DNA from 2 places in the Mesorhizobium sp. M3A.F.Ca.ET.175.01.1.1 genome. Region 1 is predicted to be linked to the other one. Evidence: predicted binding sites of a transcription regulator. Region 1 holds the regulator's gene; the other holds the start of a gene.
What was found. Region 1 encodes PhoB, which activates phosphate uptake and scavenging genes when phosphate is short. Its sites were predicted from a motif close to TGTCATNNANCTGTCAT; they were not measured.
Positions count from the first base shown of each region.

Region 2: a site for PhoB is predicted at 5,417-5,433, ahead of EN818_RS19425 (alkaline phosphatase). Genes of this name have one in related genera too.

Region 1 covers NZ_SRTP01000002.1:382,445-394,122, forward strand. The annotation lists gene EN818_RS06480 (sugar ABC transporter permease) at 1-237, opposite strand, end outside; gene xylF (D-xylose ABC transporter substrate-binding protein) at 479-1,519, opposite strand; gene EN818_RS06490 (ROK family protein) at 1,784-3,025, shown strand; gene phoB (phosphate regulon transcriptional regulator PhoB) at 3,109-3,798, opposite strand; gene phoU (phosphate signaling complex protein PhoU) at 3,818-4,519, opposite strand; gene pstB (phosphate ABC transporter ATP-binding protein PstB) at 4,538-5,341, opposite strand; gene pstA (phosphate ABC transporter permease PstA) at 5,338-6,189, opposite strand; gene pstC (phosphate ABC transporter permease subunit PstC) at 6,193-7,179, opposite strand; gene pstS (phosphate ABC transporter substrate-binding protein PstS) at 7,244-8,302, opposite strand; gene EN818_RS06525 (response regulator) at 8,782-11,678, opposite strand, start outside.
Region 2 covers NZ_SRTP01000008.1:151,267-162,944, reverse strand. The annotation lists gene EN818_RS19450 (YciI family protein) at 1-137, shown strand, start outside; gene EN818_RS19445 (DUF1062 domain-containing protein) at 557-1,183, shown strand; gene typA (translational GTPase TypA) at 1,243-3,072, opposite strand; gene EN818_RS19435 (hypothetical protein) at 3,269-3,556, shown strand; gene EN818_RS19425 (alkaline phosphatase) at 3,769-5,343, opposite strand; gene EN818_RS19420 (MFS transporter) at 5,486-6,769, opposite strand; gene EN818_RS19415 (TetR/AcrR family transcriptional regulator) at 6,847-7,461, shown strand; gene EN818_RS19410 (hypothetical protein) at 7,506-8,096, shown strand; gene ppa (inorganic diphosphatase) at 8,097-8,630, opposite strand; gene EN818_RS19400 (GNAT family N-acetyltransferase) at 8,830-9,336, opposite strand; gene EN818_RS19395 (TPM domain-containing protein) at 9,467-10,105, opposite strand; gene EN818_RS19390 (YgcG family protein) at 10,111-10,953, opposite strand; gene EN818_RS19380 (LemA family protein) at 11,120-11,678, opposite strand, start outside.

The sequences.
Region 1 (11,678 bases):
CCACAAATTGCGCGGCGTCAGGAACGTGCGGCTGTCGAAATCGAACGGATTGACCCCAAGCCGCAGGCTCGAAATGACGTGCAGCCCGATCCAGATGATCAGCAGCGCGCCGACCATGCCGAGCATGCGCGTGTCGAGCTCGGTCGCCTTGAGGAAGCGCCCGAGGGCGCTGAGTTCGGAGGCACGCGCGCGATCCGCGGCCGGGTTGGCGGCGGCATCAGAGGTCGTATCGGTCATGATATCCTCCCACCGGCGTGCCGTCTGTCGCGAATTGCCGGACCACGATGCTAGGGCAGTTCCAGGAAAAACGCGCACGGTTTTTGCGTCCGGAATTGCGTGGAAACCAACGGCGGCGCAGTTCGGCGATCCTGCCGGACGCGTGCGCTGCCCGCATGGCTCTTCCCGCCCCGTTGAAGCGGAAAGTCCTTGGCAAACGCCGCGGCTTTTCTCGACCGCGGCGTGCTGTTCGGTCGGCTGGTTAGTTGCAGACCGCGACGCTGCCGGCGGCAACGCCCGCGCAGACCTCGTCCTTCTTGATCCAGCCGGCGTCGATGACGACGTTCAGATTGTCCTTGGTGATCGCGACCGGGGTCAGGAACACCGATTTGACGGTGTTGCCGCCGGGCGTGGTGAAGTCCTTGGCGCCGGGGATGTCGGCCATCTTCTTGCCGTCGGCCAGTTGCGAGGCGATCTCGGCGGCGTTCTTGCCGAGCTCGCGCGCATCCTTCCACACCGACACAGTCTGCGTGCCAAGCGCAATGCGATTGAGCGCGGCGTGGTCGCCGTCCTGGCCCGACACCGGAACGGTCCCAGCCAGCCCTTGCGCGGTCAGTGCCGCGACGACGCCGCCGGCGGTGCCGTCATTGGCGGCGACCACGGCGTCGATCTTGTTGTCGTTGGCGGTCAGGAACTGTTCCATGTTCTTCTGCGCATTGGCAGGCAGCCAGCCGTCGGTATAGGCCTCTCCGACATTCTTGACCTTGCCGCTGTCGATCGCTTCCTTCAGGACTTCCATCGAACCCGAGAACAGGAAATCGGCATTCGGATCGGAACCCGAGCCCTTGATGAAGACGTAGTTGCCCTCGGGCTTGGCCTTGAACACCTCGCGAGCCTGCATGCGCCCGACTTCCTTGTTGTCGAAGGTCAGGTAGAACACGTCCTTGTTTTCGATCAGCCGGTCGTAGCCGACGACGGGGATGCCTTCGTCCAGTGCCTTCTGCACCGCGGGCCCGATCGCCGAGGCGTCCTGCGCCAGGACGATCAGCGCGTTGGCGCCCTGCGAGATGAGGCTTTCGACATCGGTCAGCTGCTTGCCCGGATTGGACTGCGCGTCGGCGGAAATGTATTTGTCGCCGGCAGCTTCGATCGCCGCCTTCATCGCCGCTTCGTCGGTCTTCCAGCGCTCCTCCTGGAAATTGGACCACGAAACGCCGATGACCTTGTCCTTCGCCTCTGCGACCGGGGCCAACGTCATCGACATGGCGACGCCCGCCAGCATGGCGGCTGCGAATTTCTTCATGATATCCTCCCTGCGCCGTGCGTGGCGCGACCTAGTCTGGCCCGAAGGCCGGCACAAGGCTCTTTTTTTCGAGCCTCGAAAAAATACTGATCCAATGGCGGAGTGCTGTCAACTGCGATTCTGAGGGTTTTTGAGCTGACAGCAACTTTTTTTCGGGTTCCGCAATAAATAATGACAGCTTCGCCTGGTTCTGCCACTATCCACACCTGTCACCCGCTGCCCATGTCATCGGAAAGCCTGCGGTGACTGGGAGGAATGCAAACGATGTCGGTGGGAATCCGCCACGACGACCTGCGTCGGCGCAACCGTGCGATGGTGCTTGCGGCCGTGCGCCGGGGTGGGCAGCCGTCGCGCACGGAGATCGCCGCCACCACCGGGCTCAGCCATTCGACCATATCCGCGATCTCCTCCGACCTTATTCAGGAAGGCATACTCGCCGAGAGCAAGGCGAGCGAGGCGGCAGCGCTGAAGCGGGGGCGGCCACAGGTCGGCCTTGCCCTCAACCCCGAGGCGGCTGCGGTGGTCACGGTGGTGCTGTCGCTGAATTTCCTCTCCGTCGCCGTCATCGACTATGCTGGCCAGGTCATCGCCGAGGAGCAGCGCCGCCTCGACACTCTCACCCTGCCCCGCGATGAACTGATCGGCGAATGCACCGCAATCGTCCGGCGCCGGCTGGAGGACCCCGACCTCGACGTCAGCAGCGTCGCCCGCATCGCCATGGGCATCCAAGGCATCACCGATTCCCATGCCCGCTTGATGCTGTGGTCGCCGATCACGCCGCTGACCGACATTGCCTTTGCCGACATACTGGAACAGGAATTCGGCATCCCGGCCACCATGGAGAACGACTGCAACATGATGGCGGTGGCGCTGCAGTGGCGCGAACCCGAGCGCTACCGCGACAATTTCATCGCCATCCTGCTCTCGCATGGCATTGGCATGGGCCTGGTGCTGAAGGGCGAGCTGTTCACCGGCACCCATTCTTCGGGCGGCGAGTTCGGCCACATGATCCACCGACCCGGCGGTGCGCTCTGCCGCTGCGGGCGGCGCGGCTGCGTCGAGGCCTATGCCGGCAACTACGCGATCTGGCGCAACGCCATGCGGATGGGCGAGGATGCCGAGCCGGTCGACATCGGCGACGCCGACATGCGGGCTCTGGCGGCACGGGCACGCGAGAATGACGGCCCGGAGCGCGAAGCCTATCGCCGGGCGGGAGAGGCGCTGGGCTTCGGCCTCGGCAGCCTGTTCGCGCTGATCGACCCGGCGCCGGTCGCCATGGTCGGCGTCAGCGCCGCCGCCTTCGACCTGATCGAGCCGGCGCTGCGCGCAGCCATCGCCCAGACCGCCGGCGGCCAGCATTCGAAGTCGATTTCCTTCGACACCGAGCCGAATGAATTGCCGCTGATCCGCGAGGGCTGCGCCGTCCGCGCGCTGACCTTCGTCGACCAGGAGATCTTCGCGCCGGGCATCCAGGCACGGGCAGGCGCCGGAAAGAACGTGGCGTGAGCCAACGCTGCTTCGATAGATCGCCACCAATGCTGAAGGTTGGCCGGGCGCCCTCGAGGTCGGCATAAGGGTCGCCGCCGGACCTAATCCTCCCTTATCGCGTAGCCCGCCCCGCGAATGGTGCGGATGACATCCGGCATGCGGCCGTTGTTGACCGCCTTGCGCAGGCGCCCGACATGCACATCCACCGTGCGCTCGTCGATATAGATCGTCTCGCCCCAGACATTGTCGAGCAGCTGGCTGCGCGAGAACACGCGGCCGGGATGGCGCATCATGAATTCGAGCAGCCGGAACTCGGTCGGTCCGAGCCGGATCTCGCTCTTCTTGCGGTAGACACGGTGCGATTCACGGTCGAGCACGATGTCGCCGACCTTGAGCACGCTGGACAGCACCTCCGGCTTCGCGCGGCGCAGCAGCGCCTTGACGCGTGCCATGAATTCCGGCGTCGAGAACGGCTTGACCAGATAGTCGTCGGCGCCGGTCGACAGCCCGCGCACCCGGTCGCTCTCCTCGCCGCGCGCGGTCAGCATGATGATCGGCAGCCGCTCCGTCTCGGGCCGCATCCTGAGGCGCCGGCACAGCTCGATGCCGGAAACCGCCGGCACCATCCAGTCGAGCACCAGCAGATCGGGCACGTTCTCCTGCAGGCGGATCTCGGCCTCGTCGCCGCGCGTCACCACTTCGACCTGATAGCCCTCGGATTCGAGGTTGTAGCGGAGCAGCACGCCCAGCGGCTCCTCGTCCTCCACCACCATGATGCGTGGCGCGATCATTGGAAATTCACCCTTGTCGTCAGGCCGCCGGCGCCGACATCTCGTCCTGCTTCGGACGGTTTGCGGGCAATTGGGTGCCGGTCAGCACGTAATAGGCGTTCTCGGCGATGTTGGTCACATGGTCGCCGATGCGCTCCAGATTCTTGGCGCAGAACAAAAGGTGCGTGCAAGCGGTGATGTTGCGCGGATCTTCCATCATGTAGGTCAAGAGCTCACGGAAGACCGAAGTGTACTTGACGTCGATGCGCTCGTCGTCGTTGCGCAGCCTGGCGAGTGCCGCCGCGTCGCCCGCCGCATACTCCTCGATCACGCCCTGCACCTGGATCAGTACAAGCTGCGCCATGCCGTCGATGGAATGCGAGAGGTCGCGCGGCGCGGCGCTGACGCCGACGGTGCCGACGCGCTTGGCGATGTTCTTGGCGAGGTCGCCGATGCGCTCGAGGTCGCCGGCCATGCGGATGGCGCCGACCACATTGCGCAGGTCGTCGGCCATGGGCTGCCGCTTGGCGATCAGGGTGATGGCGCGGTCGTCGAGCTCGCGCTGGCGGGCGTCCATGATGGCGTCGTCGGAGACCACGCGCTGCGCCATCGCATTGTCGGAATTGAGCAGTGCCTTGGTCGAGGCGCCGACCATCGCGCCGGCAAGATCGCCCATGTCACGGATGAGCCGGCTGATCTGGGCGAGATCCTCGTCGAAGGAAGCGACCGTATGGGCCATGATTCATGTCCTCGTATGAGATCAGCCGAAGCGGCCGGTGATGTAGTCCTGCGTGCGCTTCTCGCGGGGCGAGGTGAAGATCTTCTCGGTGCGGTCGAACTCGACCAGCTCGCCGAGATACATGAATGCCGTCTGCCGGGACACGCGCGCCGCCTGCTGCATGTTGTGGGTGACGATGACGATCGTGTAGTCGGCCTGGAGTTCGTCGATCAGTTCCTCGATCTTGGCGGTCGACAGCGGATCGAGCGCCGAGGCCGGCTCGTCGAGCAGGATGACCTCGGGCTTCACCGCCACGGTACGCGCGATGCAGAGCCGCTGCTGCTGGCCGCCGGACAGGCTCTGGCCGCTGGCGTGAAGCTTGTCCTTGACCTCGTTCCACAATGCCGCGCGCTTCAGCGCCTGCTCGACGCGGCCGTCCATCTCGGACTTGCTGATCTTCTCGTAAAGCCGGACGCCGAAGGCGATGTTCTCGTAGATCGACATCGGAAACGGCGTCGGCTTCTGGAAAACCATGCCGATCTTGGTCCTGAGCAGGTTGAGGTCCTGCGAGCGGTCAAGGATGTTCTTGCCGTCGAGCAGCACCTGGCCCTCGGCGCTCTGCTTCGGATAAAGTTCGTAGATGCGGTTGAAGACGCGCAGCAGCGTCGACTTCCCGCAGCCCGACGGCCCGATGAAGGCGGTGACGCTGCGTTCGGGCAGCGTCAGGCTGATATCCTTCAGCGCCTTCGATTGGCCGTAGTAGAAGTTGAGGTTCTTGACCTCGATCTTGGCCTTCTCGACGGCTGCTTCGGCCACGTTCAAATCGGTGGACAACATCGGTTTCATCTGTCCTCTCTGCGTCCGGTAAGGCTGCGGGCGAAGATGCTCAGCCCGAGAACCGTCAGGGTGATTACGAGGGCGCCGGTCCAGGCCAGTTGCTGCCATTCCTCATAGGGGCTGAGCGCAAACTGGAAGATGGTCACCGGCAGGCTGGCCATCGGCGCGTTGAGATTGCTCGACCAGAACTGGTTGTTGAGCGCGGTGAAAAGCAGCGGCGCCGTCTCGCCGGAAATGCGGGCGATCGCCAGCAATATGCCGGTGACGATGCCCGACAGCGCGGCGCGATAGGCGACGGAGCGGATGACGATCCAGCGCGGCGCGCCGATCGCCGTGCCGGCCTCGCGCAGGGCGTTCGGCACCAGCAGAAGCATATCCTCGGTGGTGCGCACGACCACCGGAATCACCAGAATGGCAAGCGCGAAGGCGCCGGCGATGGCCGAGAAATGCCCCATCGGCCGGACCAGGAGCTCATAGACGAACAGGCCGACGATGATCGAGGGCGCCGACAGAAGGATGTCGTTGATGAACCGCACCACCGTGGTGAGCTTCGAGAAGCGCCCGTACTCGGCCATGTAGGTTCCGGCGAGCACGCCGATCGGCGTGCCGACGACGATGCCGATGATCGTCATCACGATGCTGCCGTAGATGGCGTTGAGCAGGCCGCCCGCATCGCCGGGCGGCGGCGTCATCTCGGTGAAGACGGACAGTGAGACGCCGGATAGGCCCTTGTAGAGGAGCGCGCCAAGGATCAGCGCCAGCCAGGCAAGGCCGATGCCGGCCGCGACGACGCAAAGCGTCATCATCACGGCATTCCTGCGCTTACGGCTTTGGTGGAGCGACGTGGCTGTCGACATCGGTCAGGCTCCCGTGCGGCTATCCATGCGCAGCAGCATGTAGCGCGCCATGGCGAGGATCAGGAAGGTGATGATGAACAGGATCAGGCCGAGCCCCACCAGCGAGGACGTGTAGAGGTCCCCGTCCGCTTCCGTGAACTCGTTGGCGATGGTCGCCGAGATCGTCGTGCCCGGCGCGAACAGCGAGGCGCTGATGCGATGGGCATTGCCGATGACGAAGGTGACGGCCATGGTCTCGCCGAGCGCGCGGCCAAGACCGAGCATGACACCGCCCATGATGCCGACGCGGGTGTAGGGGATGACGACGCGCCGCGTGACCTCCCAGGTCGTGCAGCCGATACCGTAGGCCGATTCCTTCAGCACCGCCGGAACCGTGTCGAAGACGTCCTTGGTGATCGAGGTGATGAAGGGCAGCACCATGATGGCAAGGATCAGCGCCGACGTCAGCAGCCCGATGCCATAGGGCGGACCGGCGAACAGGCTGGAGAGCCCCGGCACGTGGTGGAACAGGTTGATGATGAAAGGCTGCACCGTCGTCTGCAGGAACGGCGCGAAGACGAACAGGCCCCAGATGCCGTAGATGATCGAGGGAATGCCGGCGAGCAGCTCGACGGCGATGCCGATCGGGCGCCTGAGGGGGCGCGGGCAGAGCTCGGTCAGGAAGATGGCGATGCCGATACCGATCGGAACGGCAATCAGGATGGCGATCGCCGCGGTGACGACGGTGCCGTAGATCGGCGCCAGAGCGCCGAAGTTCTCCTTGACCGGATTCCAGGACTCGGTCGTCAGGAACGAAAAACCGAACTTCGACAGCGCCTGCCATGAGCCGGCAAAGAGCGAGATGGCGACGCCGCCCAGGATGAGCAGCACGAGGACGGCCGAAAGGCGCGTCGCCGTGCGGAAGATCACGTCGGTAAGGGCGAAGCGCCGGACCGTTGCTTCCCTGGTCCGCATGGCGGCCGACGTCATGGCTTCGGAAACGGCTGTCATCTAGCCCCTCGCATTTGGAAAGGAGAAACGGGAGGGCGCCGGAAGCGCCCTCCTGTTCCGGAAATTACATTCCCGAGTAGAGCGGCTTGCCGTCGTTGTCGACGATGTCCTTGCCCCACATCTCCTCGACGCTCTTCACGACCGCATCGGGCATCGGGACATAATCGAGCTCCCCAGCCATGTCGTCGCCCTTGCCGTAGGACCAGGCGAAGAACTTGAGCGCTTCGGTCGTCGCCGCCGCATCGTCGGGCTTCTTGTAGACGAGGATCCAGGTGGCGGAGGTCATCGGCCAGGATTCGGCACCTGCCTGGTTGGCAAGGATCACGCCGTAGCCCGGCTGCGAGTTCCAGTCGGCGTTGGCCGCGGCAGCCGAGAAGGCCGCTGCGGTCGGCTCGACCTTCTTGCCGTCCTTGTTGACCATGTCCGTATAGGTCAGCTTGTTCTGCTTGGCGTAGGCATATTCGACATAGCCGATCGCGCCGCCGGTCTGCGACACGTTGTTGGCGACGCCTTCATTGCCCTTGGCACCGATGCCCACCGGCCATTCGAGCGCCTTGTCGACGCCGACCTTCGACTTCCACTCGGCGCTGACGTCGGCCAGGTAGTAGCTGAAGTTGAAGGTGGTGCCCGAGCCGTCGGAACGGTGGACGACCGCGATTGCCTGGTCGGGCAGCTTCAGATCGGGATTGAGCTTCTTGATCGCCTCGTCGTTCCAGTTGGCGATCTTGCCGATGAAGATGTCGGCCAGGGTCGGGCCGTCGAGCACGAGCTCGCCCGGCTTGATGCCTTCGAGATTGACGACCGGAACGATGCCGCCCATCACCATCGGGAACTGCGCGAGCCCGGTGGACTCCAGTTCATCGCCCTTCAGCGGCGCGTCGGAAGCGCCGAATGTCACGGTCTTTGCCTTGATTTGCTTGATGCCGCCGCCCGAGCCGATCGACTGGTAGTTGAGACCGACGCCGGTCTCCTTCTTGTAGGCATCGGCCCACTTCGCGTAGATCGGATAGGGGAAGGTGGCGCCGGCACCCGAGATGTCCGCGGCCCAAGCGGCGGACAGGGTGAGCGTGGACGCCGTAGCCATTGCAATCGCAACGGCCGCCGAGCGGATGAAATGTCTCATGTGGCCTGCTCCTGTTCAGAAATATTGTCTCTCGGCACCGTCGTCTGCCGGCGCCCGCCGTGGCCAATAGCTTCCGATTATTACAGTCGCATGACAGTTTCGTGTCAGCGCGATAACGTCCGCACGGCGGCGCCCGCGCCATTCCCACGGCCCAGCCAAAGTTCGCTTCCAGAATCAGTAACTTGCGTCGCCTTTGAAGAAAAATTTATTCCGGCGGCCGGTCTGCGGCCGCCGGAATAATAAAAACCGGGCGAGAGCGCGTCGCATGAATGCCAGAGCGTGTCATGGCCAAGCCTTCGCCGAAAACAGGTCCGTTGGGGTAGAGTCGACGCTGTTTCTTGACCGGCGGTCGCTGCTCCCGCCCGTAACCGAAAGGCGGAATCGATGCAGCCATTGTCCAGACTTGGTGCTCGCTTGGTATGGTGCGATCGCACCATACGCATACGTCAACCTCGCGCGACGGTCGGCGAGCCGCGTTGTTAGCCGGCGCTGCGCCGCGCTTGCTCGTCGTTGTCCAGCCAACGCTCGAGCTTCTCGAGCAGCGCGCGCGGGCTGATCGGCTTCGGCAGGTAATCGTCCATCCCGGCCTCGAGGCAACGCTCGCGATCGCCCTTGAGCGCATGCGCGGTGACGCCGACGATCGGCACATGCGTGTCCGTCTCCGCCTCGAGCTGCCGGATGGCGGCAGTCGCCTCGAGGCCGTTCATCTCCGGCATCGACAGATCCATCAGGATCATGCGCGGGTTGAGCCGGCTGAAGGCATCGATCGCCTTGCGTCCGTTGCCGACGATCTCGAATCCATAGCCGGTCTCGCCGAGGATCTGCGTGAACACGAGCTGGTTCACCTCATTGTCCTCGGCAACGAGAATATCGAGGCCGGTTTCCCCATTGGTCGGGCGCGGTCGGGCGCGGGTCGGCGGCGGCTGCAGCAGGGCGCGGTCCGAGGCCGCCTGCGCCGCGGAGGTCTGCGAGCCGGGTCCCGCCGACATCGGCGGACGAGTGCCTGTGCTGTGGCGGTGACGCTGGATGGTGGACACCAGCGTCTCAAGCAGGATGGAGGAGCGCGCCGGCTTGATCAGCTGCGCATCGATGCCGAGGTCGCGATAGCTCGTGTTGGCAAGCGACTGGTCGACCGAGGTCAGCATGATGATCGGGGTATTGGCGAGGCCATCGTTGTTGCGCACGATCCGCGCCGTCTCCGCGCCGCTCATGCCCGGCATCTGGTAGTCGAGCACGATGCAATCGACCGGCACGCCATAGGCGGCGGCGGCGATCAGCACCTTGAGGCCTTCGGCGCCGCTTTCCGCCGCGCAGGAATCGAATGTCCATGAGGCCATCTGCTCGCTGAGGATCGACCGGTTGACGGCATTGTCGTCGATGATCAGCACCCGCGCGCCGGTCACGTCCACCGGCATGACCCGCTGCCCGCCCTGCTGCATGGCGCGCGGCAGCGTCACCGTGAACCAGAAGGTCGAGCCCCTGCCTTCGGCGCTGTCCACGCCGATCTCGCCGCCCATCAATTCGACCAGCCGCGAGGTGATGGCAAGGCCGAGGCCGGTGCCTTCGTGCCGTCGCGTCGATGATGTATCGACCTGGCTGAACTTCTCGAACACCAGCTTGAGCTTGTCTTCCGGAATGCCGATGCCGGTATCGGTGACCGAGATGGTGAGCCTCGTCCCCATTGGCACGGGCTCGCCGGTGACATCGACCAGGACATGGCCTTCGTCGGTGAATTTCACCGCATTGCCGAGCAGGTTGGTGACGATCTGCCTGATACGGCCGACATCGCCGATGAACTGGCCGTCGAGGCCGGGCTGCACGCGCACGATGAGCTCGAGATCCTTCTCCTTGGCGCGCGTCGACACCAGTGTCGCCACGTCCTCGATCGCCTCAGCGAGATTGAACGGCGCCGGGTCGAGCACCAGCTGGCCGGCGTCGATCTTGGAGAAATCGAGGATGTCGTTGATGATCGTCAGCAGCGCGTTGCCCGACTTGACGATGATGTCGGTGAAGGTCTTCTGCTTCGGATCGAGCTCGGACTTGGCCAGCAGTTCTGCCATGCCGAGCACGCCGTTCATCGGCGTGCGGATCTCGTGGCTCATATTGGCCAGGAATTCCGATTTGGCGCGGTCGGCGAGCACGGCGCGCTGCCGCGCCTCGCTGAGCTCCGCCTCGCGCTGCTTCAGCTCCGTGATGTCGGTGGTCGATCCGATCAGGTAGAGCGACCCGTCGGAAGCAATCATCGCGCCTTTGCGCGCGAACTGGTGCCGCACGCTGCCGTCCGGCAATGTCACGGTCTCCTCGGTTTCCTGCGTCTCGCCGGTGCGCAGCACCGCTAGATCGCTCGCCACGAAGGCTTCGCCGTCCGGCCCGAAGATCTCGACATCGGTCCTGCCGATCGCCTCGTCCTTGCTGAAGCCGGTAAGGTCGCACCAGCCCTGGTTGACGTAGAATTGCCTGAGGTCCGAGCGCTTGGCGTAAATCGACACCGGCACGTTGTCGATGAGGCTGCGGAACACCTCGTTCTCGCGCATGCTTTCCTTGAGCGCCCGCTCTCGCGCCTTGACCTCGGTGATGTCGGTGCTGGAACCGACCAGGTGCACCGTGCCGTCGATCGCCACGAGGCGGCTTTTGCGGGTCATCAATTGCCGGACCGTTCCATCGCGATGGGTGACCGGCTCCTCGACCTCCCGCCCCTTGCCGGTGGTCATGACCTCGGTATCGTCATGGCTGTAGCTTTCGGCATCGTCGGTGCCGAACAGCTGGCGGTCCGTCTTGCCGATGACGTCTTCCTTGGCGATGCCGGTCAGCGCGCACCAGGCCTTGTTGACGAACTCGATGCTGAGGTCCTCGGCCTTGATGAATGCCGCCACCGGCAGCTCGTCCATGACGTGCCGGTAGAGATCGGTCTGGCGCATCGAATCGTGCAGCGCCTTTTCGCGGTTTTTGATGTCGGTGATATCGATATAGGAAATCAGCCGCTTGCCGTGGGCAAGCGGTGCCAGCGATGCAATCAGCGTGCGGCCGTCATTGCGCGGCAACTCCCTGGAGCCCGTCGCGCCGGCCGTGATCTCGGCCTCACGCTCGGCAATGTGGCGCTGCCAGGCCGCCTCCTCGGTGCCGTATGGGTCGGCATCGCGGGTCGCCTCCATCAATTCGCGGAAAGTGCAGCCAACCATGGCGCGACGCGGATCGACCTTCCAGAAATCGTAGAAGGCCCTGTTGATGATCTCTACCTTGAGACTGCCATCGAGGACGATGACCCCGATCGGCATCGAATCGACCATCAGGCGAAGATCGGTGAGTGCCTGCGAAATGCCGGCTGCGTGCTGTTCATGGGCAGGGCACACCACTTCCTTGCCGCGCGGAAAATCGC
Region 2 (11,678 bases), on a different contig from region 1:
GCAGCAATCCCACGGCCGGCTATACCATCGTCGAGGCCAGGGATATCGACGATGCCGTTGCCAAGGCCAAGGATTGCCCGATCCTGATGGATCCTGCCTTCAGCGTCGAGATCGCGCCGATCATCGAGATGACGTGACGGCAGGGCGCGGCGATTGCCGCCGAGAGAAGGCAGGCAGGGCTGGACTTGCCTGCCTGCCGCCTCGCGGCTAGAAGAACCGACCCTTATCCATTTTTCGAGCCTCACTTTGCCTCAGTAACCGCCGGTCTCGTCTACTCCCCCGAAAACACCGCAGGCGCAGCTTTGGCGGCAGCTTGCATCATTTTCACGTGTTCTTCAGGCGGCGGGTTCGAGACCGGTTGGCACTTGCTGAGCCGCTGTCGCGCGCAACTCGCGACGCCAGACATCCAACCGCCGCAGCTCTCGCCACGCCGTGCCCGCAGGCATGATCCCGAAAAGTGCAACCCGGTTTTCGGAAAAGATCATGCCAACAAAGAGATAGGGCATCTCGGACAATGCCGGCCTGACGGACTTCCCAACGGGAAGGGCCTACCGGCATGTCTGGACTGTTGCGTATCCGCTGGGCGATCGCGCCCGAAATCGCGCCTCGACCTTTCATCAACTGCAATCGCTGCGGCGGCACCAGACCGTATCGATGCAGCGGCAAATTCCGCGTCAACGCCAACGGCAAGCGCATAGACGTCTGGCTGATCTATCGCTGCACAGGCTGCGAAAACTCCTGGAACCGCACCATTTTCGAGCGCTGCAATCGCCGCGACATAGAGCCCGCGCTATTGGCGGCGCTGGAATGCAATGATCCGGCGCTGGCGCGTCGCCATGCATTCGACGCTGCCGGGCTCCGGAGCCGGATTGCCCGCGTCAAGGAATTTCCCGACATCACGGTGCGGAAGGAGCTTGTCGAGGGGAGACCACAATGCGCGAGCGCGCTTTGGCTCGAGCTTCGTCTCGAGGCCGCAACACCCTTACGGCTGGATCGGCTGCTTGCCGGCGAGTTGGGCATCTCGCGATCGAGGCTTCAGACCTGGGAAGAGCGGCGCGCGCTGGCCGTTGAGCCGGAGGGCGCCAAAGCCCTGCGCAGGCGGGCACGAGACGGCATGACGATCCGCATCGATCTGGCAGGCGAGGCCGACCGCGACGCCATCATCGCGCTCGCATGCGGCTGAAGTGAAAAGGGAGGGAGCAGCTGCTCCCTCCCTCCCTGTATGACTGCTTCGGGTTGGGCTTACGCCGCGCCCATCACCCTGGCCGACTTCTCGAAACGCTTGCGCTCGTTCGGGTCGAGATAGAGCTTGCGGAGCCGGATGGTCTTCGGCGTCACCTCGACCAGTTCGTCGTCCTGGATCCAGGCCAGGGCGCGTTCCAGCGTCATGCGGACCGGCGGCGTCAGCTTCACCGCCTCATCCTTGCCGGCGGCGCGGATGTTGGTGAGCTTCTTGCCCTTCAGCACGTTGACCTCGAGGTCGTTGTCGCGCGAGTGGATGCCGATGATCATGCCCTGATAGACCTTGACGCCCGGGTCGATGATCATCGGGCCGCGGTCTTCCAGGTTCCACATCGCATAGGCGACGGACTCGCCCTGCTCGTTGGAGATCAGCACGCCGTTGGTGCGGCCGGGCAGCTCGCCCTTGTAGGGCTCATAGGCATGGAACAGGCGGTTCATCACCGCGGTGCCGCGCGTATCGGTCAACAGCTCCGACTGGTAGCCGATCAGGCCCCGCGTCGGCGCGTGGAAGACAAGACGCTGGCGGTTGCCGCCGGACGGACGCAACTCGACCATCTCGGCCTTGCGCTCCGACATTTTCTGCACGACGACGCCGGCATGCTCCTCGTCGACGTCGATGACGACTTCCTCGATCGGCTCGAGCAGTTCCCCGTTCTCGCCCTTCTGCATGACGACGCGCGGCCGCGACACGGCGATCTCGAAACCTTCGCGGCGCATGGTCTCGATCAGCACCGCAAGCTGAAGTTCGCCGCGACCGGAGACGAAGAAGGAATCCTTTTCCGCCGATTCCTCGATCTTGAGCGCGACATTGCCCTCGGCCTCGCGCAGCAGGCGGTCGCGGATGACGCGGCTGGTCACCTTGTCGCCCTCGGTGCCGGCAAGCGGGCTGTCGTTGACGAGGAAGGACATGGTCACGGTCGGCGGGTCGATCGGCTGCGCATGCAGCGGCTCGCTCACCGTCGGATCGCAGAAGGTGTCGGCGACGGTGCCTTTCGACAGGCCGGCGATGGCGACGATGTCGCCCGCCTGGGCCTCGTCGATCGGCTGGCGCTCGAGGCCGCGGAAGGCGAGGATCTTGGACACACGTCCGGTCTCGATCTGGGTGCCGTCATGGTGCAGCACCTTGACCGGCTGGTTGGCCTTCAGCGAGCCCGACTCGATGCGGCCGGTGATGATGCGGCCAAGGAACGGATTGGCTTCCAGGATGGTGCCGATCATGCGGAACGGACCGGGATGCACCGTCGGCGCCGGCACATGCCTGACGACGAGGTCGAACAGCGGCGCAAGGCCCTGGTCCTTCGGGCCTTCCGGATTCTCCGACACCCAGCCGTCGCGGCCCGAACCGTAGAGAATCGGGAAATCGAGCTGCTCGTCGGTGGCGTCGAGCGCGGCGAACAGGTCGAACACCTCGTTGACCACCTCGATGTGGCGGGCGTCCGGCCGGTCGATCTTGTTGATGACGACGATCGGCCGCAGGCCGACCTTGAGCGCCTTGCCGACGACGAATTTGGTCTGCGGCATCGGCCCTTCGGCGGCGTCGACCAGCACGATCGCCGAATCCACCATCGACAGGATGCGTTCGACCTCGCCGCCGAAATCGGCGTGTCCGGGCGTGTCGACGATGTTGATGCGGGTGCCTTTCCAGTCGACCGAGGTCGCCTTGGCCAGGATGGTGATGCCGCGTTCCTTTTCGAGGTCGTTGGAATCCATGGCGCGCTCGGCGACGCGCTGGTTGTCGCGGAAGGCGCCGGATTGTTTGAGAAGCTGGTCGACGAGGGTGGTTTTGCCATGGTCGACGTGCGCGATGATCGCGATATTGCGGAGATTCATTTGTCTGGTCTCGGGAGCGTTGCAGGCAGCAGGCTTAACAAGCGCCGCCATTTTCGGTTGCGCGGCTCATACAAGGTTTTTCGCATTTGCGAAAGGGGACGCCGCGCCCCAAATACATGGTCACTGATTCTTAAACGTCTTGGTGTGAAATGATTCCGTTAACCAAGGCGGAACCTTTGCGGGGCCGGGCAGTTCGATGTTCATGACCGATCAGATGTCCAGATTGCGTCCGGTTTTCGCGTGGGCGGCGCTTGGCGTCCTCATCGCGGCAGGAGCCGCGCAGTCGGCCGCGGCCTTGAAGGAAGCCAATCCGGCGCGGCCGTCCGGCACGCAGACGGCTCAGCAGATGTTCGCCGACGCCCCCGAGGGCGTCGACCCGATCGTCACCGGCCCGGTCAGCGCCGCCTTCAAGCAGCGGCAGCAGGCGGCCAACTGCGACACGGCCGTCTGGCCGAATATTCCCTCGACCTGCTACCCGGATTGACGACGGCGCCACAGGAACCCTGGCGGGACAGCACCCCCCCTCTGCCCTGCCGGGCATCTCCCCCTCAAGGGGGGAGATTGGCAGTTTGCCCCCACCGCCGCGTCCTGCAGCGTTGGAAATTGGCGAAAGCTAATGCGAAATCCGATCTCCCCCCTTGAGGGGGAGATGGCCGGCAGGGCAGAGGGGGGTGCTGTCCCGCCGACGTATTCAGATTAGGCCGACCGCACAGGATCGAGCGTGACCTTGTAGAGCTCGTTGTCGTCGCGGTCCATCAGCCGCACGGTGAGTTGTTCGGTGGCGCCGGAAATGTCGACCAGGCCGAAGAACTGCAGGCCCGCCGAAGGCGGCAGGTTCTGGCCCTGCTCGGCGGTCGGCGCCTTGATGAACTTGAGCTCCGGCCCGAAAGTCATGTCGAAATTGTTGGGGCCGAAGGTGCCGGCGTGGATCGGGCCGGAGACGAATTCCCAGAACGGGCTGAAATCCTGGAACTGCGCCTTGTCGGGGTTATAGTAGTGGGCCGCCGTATAGTGCACGTCGGCGGTGAGCCATACCGTGTTGCTGATGCCGGCATTCTTGATATAGCGCAGCAGGTCGGCGATCTCGAGCTCCCGGCCCTTCGGCAAGCCGTTGTCGCCATTGCTGAGTGCCTCGGCGCCGGTTTTCTTGGCGGCGTCGTTCCAGACGACGAGGCCAAGCGGCATGTCGGCCGCGATGATCTTCCAGGTCGCCCTGGAATTGGCGAGCTCGCGCTTCAGCCACTTGGTCTGCTGCTCGCCGAGCAAGCGCGATTGCGGCGTCATCGTGTCCTCCATGCCCGGGCCGTTCGGGCCGCGATAGGAGCGCATGTCGAGGAAGAACACGTCGAGCAATGGTCCATAGGCGATCTTGCGGTAGACGCGACCCGGTTCCGACGGCTCGTAGCGGATCGTCGTCATCTCGTGGAAGGCGCGCGCCGCGCGGGCCGCCAGCACATGGATGGATTTTTCCGAGTAGCGGTCGTCGGCTGTGAGATCCTTCGAATCCGACCAGTTGTTGACGACCTCATGGTCGTCCCACTGGTAGAAGGTCGGGCAGATCGCGCTCAAGCCCAGCACGTTCTTGTCCATCATGTTGTATTTCCACTGGTCGCGGTACTCATCCAGCGTCTCGGCTACCTTGCGCTTGCCGTCGATCATGACGACGTTCTTCCACTTGCCGCCACCGGGCAGGTCGACCTCGTCCTTCATCACGCCGTCGGCATAGATCGTGTCGCCGGAGTGGAGGAAGAAGTCGGGCGTGTGCTTGCCGATCGTGGCGTAGGTCTTCATGCCGGTCTCGTCGATGCCCCAGCCTTGGCCGGCAGTGTCGCCCGACCAGGCGAAGCGGATATCGCGTTTGGACGCAGGCGCGGTGCGGAAGCGGCCGACGATCGGCTCGGAGACAGCGTTGATGTCAGAAAGGTCGGCGGCGACCATGCGGTAGAAGATGTCCTGGTCGGCGGCGAGATCGGCGAGCAGCCGCTTCACCGTGTAGTCGCTGGCCGGCGACGTATCGAGCGGCGCGAGCTTGGTCGCGTTGGCGAAGCTCTCCGTCGACGACACTTCGAACATGACGCGAGCCGGGCGGTCGGTGCGGGTCCAGACCATGCCGGACGTGGCATCGACATCGCCCGACTGGACGCCATGGGTGAAGACTGGCCGCTGGCTGGCGCGCGAATAGTAAGGCAGCGCGAGCCCGGAGGCACCGACAAGGCCGAGTGCGCTGGCCGAAGTGACGAAAGCGCGGCGGGTCAACGAGAACTTGTTCATGGCTGTCTCCGGGATGGCATTGAACATCGCCGGCCAAGCTCCCGCCTCAATGTTTCAGGCGCATCTCGGAACCATGAAGTTTTGATAACAGTGAACAGGCGATCTCCCCCCTCGAGGGCCCTCGAGGGGGGAGATTGGCGCCTCAAGCCGCCTGCGGTTCCGCCTCGAAGGCCGGCTTGCTGGTGTTGATCAGCAACGAGATGCAGGCGGCGGCAATGCCGGTCATGCCCGCTATCAAGAAGGCAAGCTCGTAATTGCCCTGGAGTTCGCGCATCGTGCCGCCGAAGGCTGCTGCCGCTGCCGCGCCGACCTGGTGCCCGGCGACGATCCAGCCGAACACGATCGGACCGCTGCGGTCGCCGAAGGCCTCGTTGGCGAGCCGCAGCGTCGGCGGCACCGTGGCGATCCAGTCGAGCCCGTAGAGCACGGCGAAGATGATCAGGCTGGTGGCTGAGAAACCGGAATAGGGCAGGTAGATCAGCGACAGGCCGCGCACGGCGTAATACACGCCGAGCAGCTTGCGCGGATCGAAGCGGTCGGTGAGCCAGCCCGACAGCGTCGTGCCGATCAGGTCGAAGATGCCCATCATCGACAAGAGTCCGGCCGCCTGCACCTCGCCGATGCCCATGTCGCCGCAGAAGGCGATGAGATGGGTGCCGACGAGACCATTGGTGGTGAAGCCGCAGACGAAGAAAGTGGCGAACAGGTACCAGAACACCCGCGTGCCGGCAGCGCGGCGAAGCGTGTTCAGCGTGTGCGTCAGGAAATTGCCCTGCGAAGCGGGGGAGACCGGCGGAACGTCGTCGGCGTCGGCGCCGTAGCGGACCTGACCGATCGAGGCCGGGCGCTCCGGCACCAGCAGAAGGACGAGCGGCACCAGCGCTGCCGTCGCGATCGAGACGGCGATCGCCACCGGCTTCCAGCCGCCGGCCTGCGCCAGCGAGGCGATGAGCGGCAGGAACACCAGCATGCCGGTGGCGCTCGACGCCGACATCAGGCCCATCATGAGGCCGCGATTGGTCTTGAACCAGCGATTGACGATGGTGGCGCCGAGCACGCTTGCCACTGCGCCCGAGCCGATGCCGGAAAACACGCCCCAGGTGATGAAGAGATGCCAGGGCTTGCTCATCAGCAGGCTGAGCGCCGTCGAGCCCGACATGATCAGCAGCGCGGCAAGCAGGGTGCGGCGCAATCCGATGCGTTCCATCAATGCCGCGGCGAACGGGCCGGTCAGGCCATAGAGCAGGATGCCGACGCCGGCGGCCATCGAAATGACGTCGCGCCGCCAGCCGAAACTCTCTTCCAGCGGCAGCATCATGACGGCCGGCGCCGAGCGGAGCCCGGCCGCGATGAGCAGGCAGAAGAAGATGACCGCGACGACGACAAAAGCGTAGCGCTGGCCAAACGGGCGGGACTGAGCTATCATGTTACTGACCGGTACGTTGCAATGGGATGGCGCCATACATACGTACCGGTCAGTAACATTGTCAAGCGAGTTGGTTGATGCCATCGGACAATAAAATTGAAGGATCGATCAGCGAGGCGCCTGCCTCGACGCCGAAGGCCGCCGACAAAATCCTCGGCGTGGCGCGCGACTTGTTCTATCGCGAAGGCATCCGGGCGATCGGCGTCGACGAGATCGTCAAGCGCGCCGGTGTGACCAAGCCCAGCCTCTACCGCAGCTTTCCGTCGAAGGACCAGCTCGCGGCTTCCTACCTGCGCCAATACGATCGCGAATTCTGGCAGCGCTTCGACGAGGCCGTCGAGGCCCATCCGGGTGACCCGCGCGCGCAGATCGGTGCTTTTTTGACCCGCGTCGGCAAACGCACGCAGCGGCCGGATTACCGCGGCTGCGGCATGACCAACGCCGCGGTCGAATATCCCGAGCACGGCCATCCGGCGCGCGTCGTCAGCGAGGCCAACAAGCAGGAACTGCGCCGGCGCCTGCGCGCCATGGCGGCGGCGATGGGCGCGGCGGACCCGGACACGCTTGGCGACGGTCTGCTGCTCCTCATCGAAGGCGCCTATATCAGCGGCCAGCTGTTCGGCCTCGGCGGACCGGCGGCATCGGTCGCCCGCAACGCCGACCTGCTGGTCGAAGCGAGCTTGAAGAAATAGCGGGTGGCGCTACGCTTCGACAACTCAAATGGGAGTTGTCAGCGATGCGTGCTCTTCTGATCTCGCTTGCCGTTGCCGGTCTCTGCCAGGCGGCGCGTGCGGGCGAGATTTCCAGCGTCTACACCGATCTCGACTGGAAGAAGGACTGCGTGACCTACGCCCAATCCGAGGAGGGCGAAGGCGACTGGGCGAGCCTCGCCTGCTCGGGCTATCGCGGCTATCCGGTGCTGATCGCTTACGACGACGCACGCGAATCCCTCTATTACGGCTTTCCCTCCGACGACATGACCGCCGTCTGGGAGAGCTTTTCCGGCCTCAACACCGCGGGGCCGAAGGTCGAATGGCGGATCGAGACCAATGGCGACAAAGCCGTGCCCTTCGCCGTCATTCATCGCCGCGAGATCAGCAATCCCGACAACGAGAACAAGCCGACCGAGGTGCTGGTCGTCGCCAAGGTGGCGCAGCCGGAAGAGCATGGCGGCTGCACGATCGGCCTGGTGCTCGCCACCGGCAATCCCCAGGCCAACGATCAGGCGCGCAAACTCGCCGATGAAAAGGCGAAGGGCTTCGCCTGCGGCAAGGACAAGCGTGAGGTGATCGGCAGCGTCCCCGACTTTGGCCGGGTCGACAACTGACTACTTGACCGTCTTCGCCCGCTCGATCGCCTCGACGATCATCCTCTTGGCGTATTTGGAATCGTGCCAGCCCTCGATCTTGACCCATTTGCCGGGCTCGAGATCCTTGTAGTGCTCGAAGAAGTGCTGCACCTGCTGGCGCGTGATCTCGGGCAGGTGGGTGTATTCGGTGACGTTCTCATAGCGCAGCGTCAGCTTCGGCGAGGGCACCGCGATCACCTTCTCGTCCTGGCCGGCATTGTCTTCCATGATCAGCACGCCGATCGGCCGCACATTGATGACGCAGCCCGGCACCAGCGCGCGCGTGTTGCAGATCAAAACGTCGATCGGGTCGCCGTCGCCCGACAGCGTATGCGGCACGAAACCGTAATTGCCGGGATAGCGCATCGAGGTGTGCAGGAAGCGGTCGACATACAGCGTGCCGGCGTCCTTATCCATCTCGTATTTGATCGGCTCGCCGCCGATCGGCACCTCGATGATGACGTTGATGTCCTCAGGCGGGTTCTTCCCCGTGGCAATCGCTTCGATACGCATGGCGTGGTCCCTCTCTCGGTTGCAAGACCGATAGCGGGGGACGCATCATGGTGCAATGCGTCGAATAGCGCCGAATGCTAATGGACGCGCACAGTTTGTGATGGTTTGTAACCTGATGCAGGCCGGCCCGAGTACGGAGCGGTTTTGGGAGAAGACATGCGCCGAAACAGACAATCCGTTTCCGCGCGTCCGGCGCCTTTCATTCCCAAACGAAAGCGATCTTCTTCAGCGCCTTCTGCTCGAATACCTCGACGCCTTCGGCGATATCGCGGCCGCCTGCTCCGGAATAGAAGGCGAGCGCGTTCTGGTTGTCTTCAAGGGCCCAAACCACCAGACCCTTCAGACCGTGGTCTGCCAGGCGGCCCCGCGCTGCCCTGAAAAGCCGGCTGCCCAGCCCGATGCCCTGATATTCCGGGCGCAGGTAAAGCTCATAGATTTCGCCCTGCTGCCTGAGTTCCTTGGCGCGATTCTTGCCGATCGTGGCATAGCCGGCGATCGTGCCGCCGATCTCGACCACCAGCACCGTCGCCGCGCGGCGAATCGCATTGGCCCACCAGTCGGGGCCGCGCCGATTGATCATCGAGGTCAGCGTGCGATGGGGGATGATGCCGGAATAGGCGCCGCGCCAGGCCTCCTGATGCACCTCGGCGATGGCGTTGGCATCGCGTGGCTCGGCTTTCCTGATGTCGATGATCAGCGTGTTCATGATTTCTTAACCATAAACCCGCATCGGCCGCTTGCAAAGAGTCCGCCCGAGGGCGCTTGCTCTTTCGCACAATCGTTCCTGACAGGTGGCGAAAGCGCGGAAAACGGCCTCGGACGGGCTTTTCGCTCGATCAGATTTCGACGAGGTGGTCTTCGAGCTCGTTAACGTCGTCGGCGGTGACCGGGAAGTGCTCGGCCAGCATCGCGCCGACTGATTCGACCGCCTTGACGAAACCGTCGGCGAGGCGATCGTCGCCGGCATGCGCGGTGAGATCCCGCACCACACCGTCCCAGACATGCTGGCCGACCTTGGCGTCGATGCCTGAGTCGGCCACCACCTCGGCATAACGCTCGATGATGGAGACGAAGATCAGCACGCCGGTGCGCGCCGCGGTGCGATGGACGTTGCGGGCAAGGAACTGCTTCATCGCATTGTCGTGCGCCGCCTGGTAGCGCAGCCTTCTCGGCACGAAATGGATGCGCAGGCCGGGCAGCGCCCACAACAGGACCAGCACCGAGGCCAGCGCCAGGAGTTCGGCCAGGACGAAATGCGGCAAGCGCATGGTCAGCCACCACGCTTCCAGCCCGTACGCCACGCCGAGGCTGACGATGAGCGCGGCGAGCGAGACCGCGAAGGCGGCCTGGAAGAAATAACTGTCGCTGGCGCGCGCCACGACGCAATAGATTTCGCCGTCGGTCTTTGCCTCGGCCGCGCTGATCGCGGCGGCGATGCGCTCGTGGTCCTCAGGGCTGATCGGTCGTGTTGCCATGGATCTCACCAGCTTCCCGAGGAACCGCCGCCGCCGGAGGAGCCGCCGCCGCCCGAGAACCCGCCGCCGCCGCCGGACGACCAGCCGCCGCCGGAGCTGCCTGACGACCAGCCGCTACTGGACGACCGCCGTCCCGGCTCGAAGGTCATCCCCAGCCAGCGGTAGCGGCCGGGGCCGATCTTCTGGCCGAAGATCGGCGGCAGGATGGAGGCGGCAAGACTGCCGACCAGGATTATGATCCAGATCGTGATAAAGATCGTGAAGAACAGGTCGTCCGAGTTGAAGGGCGCCTGCTCGTTGCGCTTGCCGCGCGCCTCGAGCTCTTCCGGATTGCCCTCCAGCACCATGATCATGTCGTCGACGGCCTTGGCTATGCCGCCGGAGAAGTCGCCGGCGCGGAAGGCCGGCACCATGTCGTTCTCGATGATCAGCTTGGTGTGCAGGTCGGTCAGCGTACCTTCCAGGCCATAGCCGACCTCGATCCGCATCCTGCGGTCGTTCGGGGCCACCAGCAGCAGGACGCCGTTGTTCTCCTTGGCCTGGCCGAGCTTCCAGAACCGGAAAAGACGATTGGCATAGGGCTCGATCTCCTCGCCACCGAGGCTGGGAATGGTGGCGACGACGATCTGGTCGGAACCCTTCTTCTCGAAATCGGCGAGTTTCTGGGTCAGCGCGGCTTTGGTGCCAGCGTCGATGATGGCGGCATTGTCGACGACGCGGCCGGTGAGGGCGGGAAGGTCGGCGGCGAGCGCGGCAAGGGGAAGGAGGAGAAGGCAAAGGAGGCCAAGAAGGGTGAGGGAAGCATTCCTTCGCGCCCCCCTCTGTCCTGCCGGACACCTCCCCCTCAAGGGGGGAGATTGGCAGCTTAAGCGTCGGATCTCCCCTTCCGACGTTGGAGATTGGCGAAGGTGGATGCGACAGCCAATCTCCCCCCTCGTGGGGGAGATGTCCGGCAGGACAGAGGGGGGCGCGAAGGAACGCAAAGTCGGCGAGCTCGATAGATCCAGTAGCCGCTCACCCGCCCTGCTTGGTGCCGAAATCAACCTTCGGCACCTGCATCTTGTCTTCCTCGACGGTGAAGTTCGCGAACGGCTCGTTGCCGCGGAACCAGAAGGTCGCCCACAGCACCGAGGGGAAGGTTCTCAGTGTCAGATTGTAGTCCTTGACCGCCTGGATGTAGTCTCGGCGGGCGACCGCGATGCGGTTCTCGGTGCCTTCGAGCTGCGCCTGCAGCGCGAGGAAATTCTGGTTCGCCTTGAGGTCGGGATAGGCTTCGGACACAGCGATCAGCCGCGACAGCGCGCTGGTCAGCCCGGCCTGGGCATCCTGGAACTTCTTGAGGGCTTCCGGATCCTTCAGCGTTTCCGGGGTCACCGTGATCTGCGTTGCCTTGGCGCGTGCCGCGACCACCGCGTCGAGCGTGTCCTTCTCATGCGACGCATAGCCCTTGACCGTCTCGACCAGGTTCGGGATCAGGTCGGCCCGGCGCTGGTACTGGTTCAGCACCTCGCTCCAAGCCGCCTTGGCATTCTCCTCCGCCGTGGGAATGGTGTTGTAGCCGCAGCCGGCAAGC